Regions from separate parts of the Lysinibacillus sp. NPDC058147 genome, predicted to be linked through region 2. Evidence: riboswitches for the same ligand, from Rfam matches in the RefSeq annotation. Region 2 holds a riboswitch; each other region holds the start of a gene.
The links. Region 2 has a riboswitch for cobalamin ahead of ACFVT8_RS03975 (energy-coupling factor ABC transporter permease). Riboswitches for the same ligand answer to the same signal wherever they lie in the genome.
Positions count from the first base shown of each region.

Region 1: linked by a shared signal. The riboswitch ahead of ACFVT8_RS22850 (FecCD family ABC transporter permease) and the one ahead of ACFVT8_RS03975 (energy-coupling factor ABC transporter permease) in region 2 are both predicted to bind cobalamin.
Region 3: linked by a shared signal. The riboswitch ahead of nikA (nickel ABC transporter substrate-binding protein) and the one ahead of ACFVT8_RS03975 (energy-coupling factor ABC transporter permease) in region 2 are both predicted to bind cobalamin.

Region 1 covers NZ_JBHVUJ010000013.1:29,214-32,405, reverse strand. Annotated here, with positions in the region: gene ACFVT8_RS22855 (heme ABC transporter ATP-binding protein) at 41-835, opposite strand; gene ACFVT8_RS22850 (FecCD family ABC transporter permease) at 841-1,887, opposite strand; cobalamin riboswitch at 2,105-2,297, opposite strand; gene ACFVT8_RS22845 (biotin transporter BioY) at 2,470-3,066, shown strand.
Region 2 covers NZ_JBHVUJ010000001.1:822,664-825,855, forward strand. Annotated here, with positions in the region: gene cbiQ (cobalt ECF transporter T component CbiQ) at 1-608, opposite strand, end outside; gene ACFVT8_RS03970 (energy-coupling factor ABC transporter substrate-binding protein) at 612-884, opposite strand; gene ACFVT8_RS03975 (energy-coupling factor ABC transporter permease) at 886-1,632, opposite strand; cobalamin riboswitch at 1,946-2,130, opposite strand; cobalamin riboswitch at 2,350-2,533, shown strand; gene ACFVT8_RS03980 ((2Fe-2S) ferredoxin domain-containing protein) at 2,673-3,044, shown strand; gene cobJ (precorrin-3B C(17)-methyltransferase) at 3,049-3,192, shown strand, end outside.
Region 3 covers NZ_JBHVUJ010000004.1:396,174-399,365, reverse strand. Annotated here, with positions in the region: gene nikA (nickel ABC transporter substrate-binding protein) at 1-1,326, opposite strand, end outside; cobalamin riboswitch at 1,615-1,807, opposite strand; gene ACFVT8_RS14670 (DUF1572 family protein) at 1,950-2,486, opposite strand; gene ACFVT8_RS24575 (hypothetical protein) at 2,657-3,192, opposite strand, start outside.

The sequences.
Region 1 (3,192 bases), on a different contig from region 2:
TAGATGCATTTATTTAAAAACTTATTTCAATATGTATCAATCATGTAGTTTCTAAAGCTTGCTCCGTGAATTGCTCTGGGATATACATTAAATACGGTTTACCTGTAAGTGGATGTGTTTGTATATCGGCATAAACACCAAATACATCTTGTAATAATGCCGGTGTAAGTACTTCTTCTGGCGTTCCAAAACAAACAATTCGACCTTGCTGTAAAACATAAATTTGATCGCAATACATAGCTGCAATGTTTAAATCATGTATTGCAGCAACAACTGTTAAATGTAAGGTTTGGATTAAATCCATAAGCTGTAATTGATGCTGAATATCTAGATGATTCGTTGGCTCATCTAAAATAAGCACCTGCGCTTGCTGGGCGAGAGCACGAGCAACCATCACACGCTTTTTTTCTCCACCCGAAAGAGAGCTAAAGCTACGTTTCTCTAAATGAGCGATGCCTGTTTGTTTCAGTGCATTTTTTACAATTTGAAAATCTCGTTCTTGATCAAGCTCCAATAGTTTTTTATGAGGTGTTCTCCCCATACTCACTAAATCATGCACTGTAAAATCGAATAAAACTGGTGTTTCTTGACTCACAACTGCTAAATTTCGAGCAATGCTTTTACTCGATTGCTTTAAAATATCCTGTTCATTTAGTAATACTGTTCCACTTTCTGGCTTTAATAAACGATACATATTCTTTAATAGCGTTGACTTCCCACTACCATTAGGACCAATTAGCCCAACAAATTGCTTGTCTTTTATTTGAATACTTACTTCATGTAATATACGTGCATCAGAAATGGAGAATGATACTTGTTTCGCTTCTAATGTCATATGCTTTAATCTCCTTCACCGAATGAATAATTGTTACTACGTAGCAACCAAATAAAAAATGGACCACCGCAAAAAGCCGTGATAATTCCAATTGGCATTTCCTCAGGAGCAATTAAAATTCGAGCAATTGCATCTGCCCAAACTAAGAAAATCCCCCCTAATAATGCACTAATCGGTATGACATATTTATGGTTTGAACCTACAATTAGCCTTACAATATGTGGAATGATTAAGCCGACAAATCCGATTGAGCCACTTACAGCAACAATCACACCCGTTAATAATGAAACTACTAAAATAAGCTGTATACGAAATTGTTGTAAGTTAACTCCTAATGTGACTGCTGCTTCTTCCCCCAGCAGTAATAAATTTAAGCTTCGATAGTGGAGCCATAACAAGGCAAATACTACAATAAAAATAATAGTTGGGATTAAAAGATTACCCCATTTAGCACCAGCTAAGCTTCCTAGCATCCAAAACATGACCGCCTTCATTCCGCCCTCTTGTTTTGACATCATTAAAATAAAGTTTGAAATAGCAGATAAAATAAAAGACACTGCCATCCCTGAAAGTAAAAGTCGAAAGACAGAAATTCTACCTCCAACGCGTGATAAGAAGAAAACTAACCCCATTGCCGTAAGAGAACCTAAAAATGCAGATACAGAAAGTGCATAAGCTCCTAAAAATGAAAAAGCACCTAAAATGATGACGGATGTAGCACCAACCGTCGCTCCAGAAGAAATCCCCAAAATATATGGTTCTGCAATTGAATTACGAACAAGTGCTTGAATGGCTGCTCCAGCAATTGCTAAACCTGCTCCTACAATAGCAGCGAGTAATACTCGCGGAGCTCGTATTTGCCAAATGATAATTTCCTGTGAGCGACTCCAATCTTCTTCTATTGAATTTTGTATTATTGGGATTTTAGAAAGGATCACTTTCCATACATAAAATGGGGTAACAGAAACCGATCCAACCATTATCGCAATTGTCATTGAAATGATAAGTACTAGAAAAAGAGTCATTGAGAGTAGCATAAATTTTTTATTCATATGTTTATTAACTCCTATTATTAAAGATCAATTTTTCCTTGGCGTAATTGTTGTTGCTGCTGTCGTTTACTTTCGGGACAAAAAGAAGCATTGAATGAAGATAAATGAAACAAAAAAGGGTATTCTATGCAAACACGCATAGAAATACCCTTGATAAAACAACATCAGAAAGATTTCCTTCTACTATTGTCCGTAATTGCTTTCATCCACGTGGGCATTACAGGAATTACTAATTGGCAGGTCTCCTGGCTTCGAATCAATGTTACTATGATTGCCTTCCCATCCTAGAACAGTGGCTAAATCATCATAGAACTCCTCTTTACAGTTGCGGGACAGCGTCGGATTTGCACCGACTTCCCTTTTAAGTGACACATTGTACAAGATGTCACACCATTAGCATCGAATATTTAAAATTATGACGATTCTATCATATATTTTAATAGTTAGTCTATAACTAACAATGATTTATCAAGTTAAGTAGGGAAAATCACTTTGTGTTAACTATATATAATTATCAAGTTGACACAAAATCATTATTTTTTTACACTACTATTATCAACATTACTTTTTAGGGGTGAAATAATGACAACAATTGCAGAACATACTCATCACAAATTAAGAACAGTCGATATTGCCTATATTGGACTATTTTCAACATTGATGATGATCGGAGCTAATATTACGTCCATTGTACCTTTCATGATGGTTGGTGGAGTACCTATCACATTGCAAACATTTTTTGCTATTTTAGCAGGGCTTATTCTTGGTAGTAGAAAAGGGGCACTCGCTTGTACTGTTTATATGTGTATCGGTTTAGCAGGTGCACCTGTATTTGCTCGATTCAACGGAGGCTTTGGACAAATAATAAGTCCTACATTTGGTTTTATTGTCTCTTTTATAGTAGCTGCATTTGTCGCGGGGCTTATTGTAGAACGCAGTGGGACGAAGAAAAGCTATGTAGTTGCAGCATTAGTTGCTACAGCTATTAATTATTTACTAGGAACAAATTGGATGTACTTTGCCTATAAGCTATGGGCTAGTGCTACTGATGCTTTCACTTATAAGGTAGCATGGCTTTGGATGATGCCCCCTTTACCAAAAGATATTATTTTAGCTGTATTTGCAGGTATTTTTGCATACCGCCTTCAAAAAGTGTTAAAAATAATTCCAATTAAATAAAGAGATACAAAAACTGTCCAAAAGTATATAGCATACTTAATTGGACAGTTTTTGATTCATCACCAAAATTTGTTGATAACTTTTGCTATGCAAATAGTTGATTGTAGTGGAGACTGGGCGACTTCT
Region 2 (3,192 bases):
AAAGCTGCAATCAGCATTGATACTGAGCGAAGCCATTGCATAGGGGAGCTGTATCCTAAACGAGCCTGCTGGGCAAGATGGATTTTTTGCATACTATCTAAAAAGATAAAAATAAAACGATATGTTAGCTCTACTAGCTCTACAAATAGAATTGGAAGTCGACATTGTCGTAGGACGTAACAAATAGACTGGACTGATGTTGTGAGAATTAAAAAATACAAACAGCTAATGCTTCCAAGGACGATGAAAAAAAGTTGTTGCGCTATCACGAGGCTAGCACTGCCAATAAAAATCGTCCAACTATTAAGTGAAAATGACCAAATGTGCGTTGGTAGTGTGCTAGTTGTTGGCGCTATAGAAATTAAAATTGACACTAAACTTGATAGTAAAAAAAATCCGGGTAGTAAGAGTAATTTAGCGTAATATTTAGCAGGGATCTTTGCGCCTATAATGATAAAAGCACTCATCACAATAAAAGTAATGAGTGAAATTCGTTCATCTTTCATGATAAGCGACAATATAAGTAGTCCAAGAGATAACGCCATTTTTTCTAGCGGATGAACAGACGCTAGTTTATTCAAATATGCATACTTATCAATGAGTAACATCGCTTAACCTTCTTTATGTTTGCCGCGCATTAAGCCGATGAAATAGCCGATAAATCCAGCGCCGATAGCAGCCTGTAGTGCGAATAATAAGCTTTCAATTTCACCACTTGGTGGCTCCCATAAGCTTTCGAACCATGGCTCGTAATTAGCATCTATTTCACTAATTGCTGCCTCTGCTTCGCCATCAGCTCCTCCGAATTCTGCACCTTTTTGAATAAATAGGGGAACGATTGCTAATAACACAACAATGGCTATGAGTAGTAAATTTTTTTTCATTTTAGTGTGCCTCCTTTGCTGAGAACACACGGAGAGCTTTTAATTCACTCACATTGTATTTCTTCAGGAAGTTCATAACAATTACTGTTAAAATTCCTTCACTAATAGCAAGAGGAATTTGTGTTAACGCAAAAATACCAGCAAATTTTGTGAATGAAGCCATAAAGCCTCCGACCTCAGAAGGGAAGGCAAGAGCTAATTGTACAGAAGTGACAACATATGTACCTAAATCACCAAGCATTGCTGCTAAAAAGACAGCGAGGGAAAATGATAGTCCCATTTTTTGTGAGCCCTTAAATACATAGTAAGCGATAATAGGGCCCATAATTGCCATAGAAAAGGTATTTGCACCTAATGTTGTAAGCCCACCATGTGCTAAAAGTAAAGCTTGGAATAATAACACGATTGTTCCGATAACACTCATTGCTAGTGGACCAAAAAGAACTGTTCCAAGCCCAACTCCAGTTGGATGCGAGCAACTCCCCGTTACAGAAGGAATTTTTAAGGCTGATAGCACAAAGGCAAAGGCACCTGATAGACCTAAAATCATTTTTGTTTCAGGATTTTCATCAATAGTTTTACGAATAGAACGTAATCCTAAAATAATAAATGGAATCGAAATGACCCACCAAAAAATCGCCCATTCGATTGGCAAAAAGCCCTCCATAATATGCATTGCAAATGCACGATTTGGCACGAATAAAAAGGCCAATAAAAAATAACTAAGCTTCCAACCTGAAAATTTCAAAAATCTCTCCTCCTAGCTTTAAAATTTTTCGAATTAGTATGCGAGCGATACAATTTCGCCATGGCGTAATTGCGTCCGGATTTAGAATTGTGCAAGCACAATTCATTCCTTTCAAAATCCGTGACATCCGCCGGAGGCTTTTTTTCATTCAGTGGTTTTTTGGCTCGGATGGAACCATATCTGTACTACCACTTTGAGAACTAATCTCTTCTGAATGAAAAAAAGCACTTTTCCGTAGTGGAAAAGTGCATAGCTAAAAAAAGCAAATAAAATTCTAATCTGCTAAGCCGCACACCCATCCTCGTAGGTTGAAACGATCACATATTTTTCGGCAGGTCTCCTGGCTTAAGTTCAATGTTTTATAGGCCTTCCCATCCTTTGGACAGTGACATTTTCTATAAAACTCCCTAGTACAGTGGCGGGACCGCGCCGGACTTGAACCGGCTTCCCTTTTAAGCGAAATGCTGAACAATTCGCACCGAAAAAAGTTGAAGTTGTGAGATTTCACGACAAAGTGTAACACGAATTTCCATATATATGCTATACTTTTTGTGAAAAAATTTTAAATTGATAGTCTATATCGAAAATTTAGATAAATATAAACTGGATATCGCGTTTTTTCTATGAAATTTTAAAAAAATTGTCACAAATTAAAAAAGAAATATTGAAATTTTAAAAAAATAAGCTATGATAGAAACAGTTTTTAATTACATAAATTCATATAAAACGTCCATAAGTGCTTGAATATTTTCAAGATAATAGGGAAATCGGTGAGAATCCGATACAGCCCCCGCTACTGTAATAGCTGATGAAATCGCGGATGCCACTAGTGAAAACTAGGAAGGCGCGAAAGTAAAAGGAAGCTTTAGTCAGGAAACCTGCTTATGTGATGATGCATGCAAACTTTTCGGAGGGAGAAGTTGAAGCGAGAGCGAGTACCTGTATATATTCGTTTTTATTTGGCTTCTACTAAACCTTTACTCTTCGTCTAGAGTAAAGGTTTTTCTTTTTCCTAAAAAGCAAATGAGGGGAGAAAAACTATGACAACTTGGAATTTAGAGGGGATGAAAACACATCTTTTTATTTGCAATGGTAGTAGCTGTATGAAAAAAGATGCTGAGGACATTACACAGGCAATCCGTGATGAAATACAGTTACTAGCGCTTGATAAAGAAATACATACGACAAGGACCCGCTGTAATGGCAGATGTAAGGATGCTTGTGTTGTCATTGCTTATCCTCAAGGGAATTGGTACCGAGTGCCGACAATGGAGCATGCGAGAGCACTCGTACAAGATTTGAATCATGAAGCGTTACATAATGAGCATGTTTTTACATTGCGTGAAGGTTCGTTACAGCGTACAGCGCAAACAACAGCCATTAAAGGCATTGAAAAGGTGAAAGAGGGGTAGCAAAATGGCGCAAAAAGGTAAGATTTTCGTAGTTGGCTTTGGCCCTGGAGACTTTAAACATATTACGACTCGTGCTGTGGAGGCACTACAACAAAGTGATATGATCATAGGCTATAAAACTTATGTTGAACTTATTCAGGATTTAGTT
Region 3 (3,192 bases), on a different contig from region 2:
GAAGCTATGCGGGTCTGTTGGTGGACCATTAGTACGCCAAAAATTAATATCTACTTGATTATCCATCAATTTTTGGAGCCCTACCATAACATCAGCGCCTTCAAGATTTAGTTGGACGCCTATTTTTGCTAATTCTCCTTGCATTAATTCTGCCATAGGTTTTTGGATGGCATCTGTTGCAATATAGATTAAATCTAGTTTAAGAGGTTGCCCATTTTTAGAACGGATTTTATCACCTTTTTGTAATGTCCAACCTGCTTCATCTAATAACTGCTTGGCTTTTTCTGGACTGAATAGGATTGGTTTCAAATCAATATTGGCATACGGAATAGCATCCCAAAACAGTGTATTGGCAACTTTTTCTGTACCATGGGTAATGCTCTCAACCATTTGTTCTTTATTAATAGCGTATTGAATAGCCTGACGTACTTTTAATTCTGCTAATGGACCAGATTGTGTATTAAATAGCAATGCACGTGTAGATAAAGGTTCAGATATAGCCGTTTTGTATTTACCGCTATCTTTTAAGAAAGTGTAGTTATCTAAGCTAATAATGCCACGGCCATAAATTAAATCTAATTCTTCATTTTCAAATGCCAGTGACATAGATTCTGAATCAGGAATAATTTTCACTTTTACTTTGTCCACCAGTGGCTTTTCACCCCAATAATGTTCGTTGCGGCTAAAAATTGCGGATTCATCTTTTTTGTATTCGGTTAATACCCATGGACCTGTTCCAATCGGAGCTTTTATTCCTTTATTAGTTGCATCTCCCTCAGGGAATCCGTTATCCCCTAAAAAGCGGAATGGTCGAACAAACGCCAGTTCGTTTAATACAGGGTAATATGGTTCATCTAACTGTAAACGAATTGTATAGTCATCTTTTTTCACAACATCTACAATATGATTCACCATCCCCATCCAGGAGTGTGTTTCACGATCTGCTAAAACTGCATTAAAATTACGAATGACATTATCTGCATTAAAGGCTGTCCCATCAGAGTATTTGACATCTTTTCTAAGATGAAATATGTAAGTTTTTTTATCGTTGGAGATTTCCCAACTCTCTGCTAATTTCGGCGATATTGTCCCGTCATCGTTATATTCTACCAATGATTCATACACCATTGCTTGGGCAGTCATTTGGTTTGGTAGATAAGTATGCGGATTTAATGGCCCTATATCTAGTGGCCAGCCAATTGTTATCATTTTTCCTTCGTTATCTTTTGTTGTACTTCCATTACCTTCATTCGAGCTTGAACACCCTGCTAAAATGATTAACATCAGCAATAGAATGAAAGGTAATAAATTCTTTTTGAATAACATTATTTCTGCTCCTGTCTATTTATTGGTGCTAGAAAGACACAAAATACTTCTAATTTAAAACTCATAGCATTCGGGGAACGCCGCTAAAAGTGTAAATTGCGCCGCTAACTAAGCATATGAAGCCGCTAAAACCCGATATTCCGCCGCTAACCTTATTCGCACCTCACTTTGATGTAAACTACTATGTTTAGAAAAAGGCATAAAAAAATCCTTATTCAAATATGAATAAGGATAGAAAAACTCATCATTAAAAGCCTTCCATCCATCTCCCTATCTTTCGTAGCTCTACAATGAATCTAACTACAAGCAGGCATTCTGGCTTATGAATCTTCATTTTGCTTCACCTTCCCAAGTACTTACTCAGTGGTATTTGAAACAAAACTCCTCATTTACAGCTGCGGGACAGCATGGGATTTACACCCATTTTCCTTTTAATTGAGTGAAAAATTATTTCACTCAAACTTGTAATGATAATTATTAAATTTAGTAATAAACATAACATGCTTCAAAGACACACGTCAATTTTATTTTCTGAATATAATAAAGTTTTGAGATATTTAAAGGCTTTATTATAGTATATTCCATCATAAAAGCCATCTCACACTAGTGAGACGGCCCCATTTCTATTGTTGATGTTTTTTTACCATAGACTCTGTAAAAGCCTGAGATTGACCCTTTGGAATACTTAATGTTTGCCAATCAGTGCCCCTTAGTTGCTTTGCGATGTAAACAATTTGACCGACATGTTGTGAGTAGTGGGACATTTGTCTTTCGATAGCATCTATCACGGAATGCTGTTCTCCTCTTATCGTTACAAACCCTTGTAAATCAGCTTCCGTTAATCTTTGTAAAGCATTTAAAAATACTTGCCATCCCTTTTCCCATACTGTTATAACCTCTTCTTTTGTCTGAAGGCTATCAGTAAATTCATCATCACGATTTCTCGTTGCTTTCTCGCCATCTGTCGTTAGAAAGTCAGTCCATCTCGATATCATATTGCCACTAACATGTTTTACGATAACGGCAATGCTATTGGATTCCTCGTTAAAAGCCCAGTGTAGTTGTTCATGATCCAATTGTGAGAGTGTTTTATCACCTTGTTCTTTCACACTTTTAAATCTTTTTTGAACTACATTTAAATACGTTTGCGCTACCGTCATTGTTGAACCCCCATCCTCTTTTCTACTATTTTAATATAGACAGAATGAGATGTGCCAATTTGGTAACTAGTTGGTGACAAAAATTAAGTAATACTTACTAGAGGGTTTTAATCACCACTAATTTCTAAGCCTTCACCAATCGAGCTTTTACAGTCAGTTTATCTTCCACCTTATTTCTTTGCTTTCCATGAATTTAAGTGTGGGATAAATTCTCTTACAAGAGCAACCATTTTTTCTTGTGCTTCCTGTTGATCACCATTTAATTGATAGCCTATTTGATATACATAGCCATTATAATATGTATAAAACTCATTGGCTCTTGTATTCATTTGATAAATGCGCTTGTCTGTATCATTATAATTATAATATACATACGCGAAAAATTTATCTGGTGTCATCGCACGATAATACAAAGGATTCATAAAATTCAAACCTACATTCGTGATTTCCCCTGAAAAGTGCTGACTATCTTCCGTAACGTTATAGTTTCCTAAAGGATTATGATTTACATTTGTTACCGTCAAATTAATATATTGACGATCCACTCCAGTGAGAGACTTTTCTTTATAACTAAACTGAAATTGCTTTTGCAGGGTACCATCTTCCATCTCTGACGTTATAGCATAGACCTCCTGTGTATTTGATTTAAATGGAAGATTTTCAGGATCTATTAGATGGACAGCATTCTCCATAGTATCCGCCACTG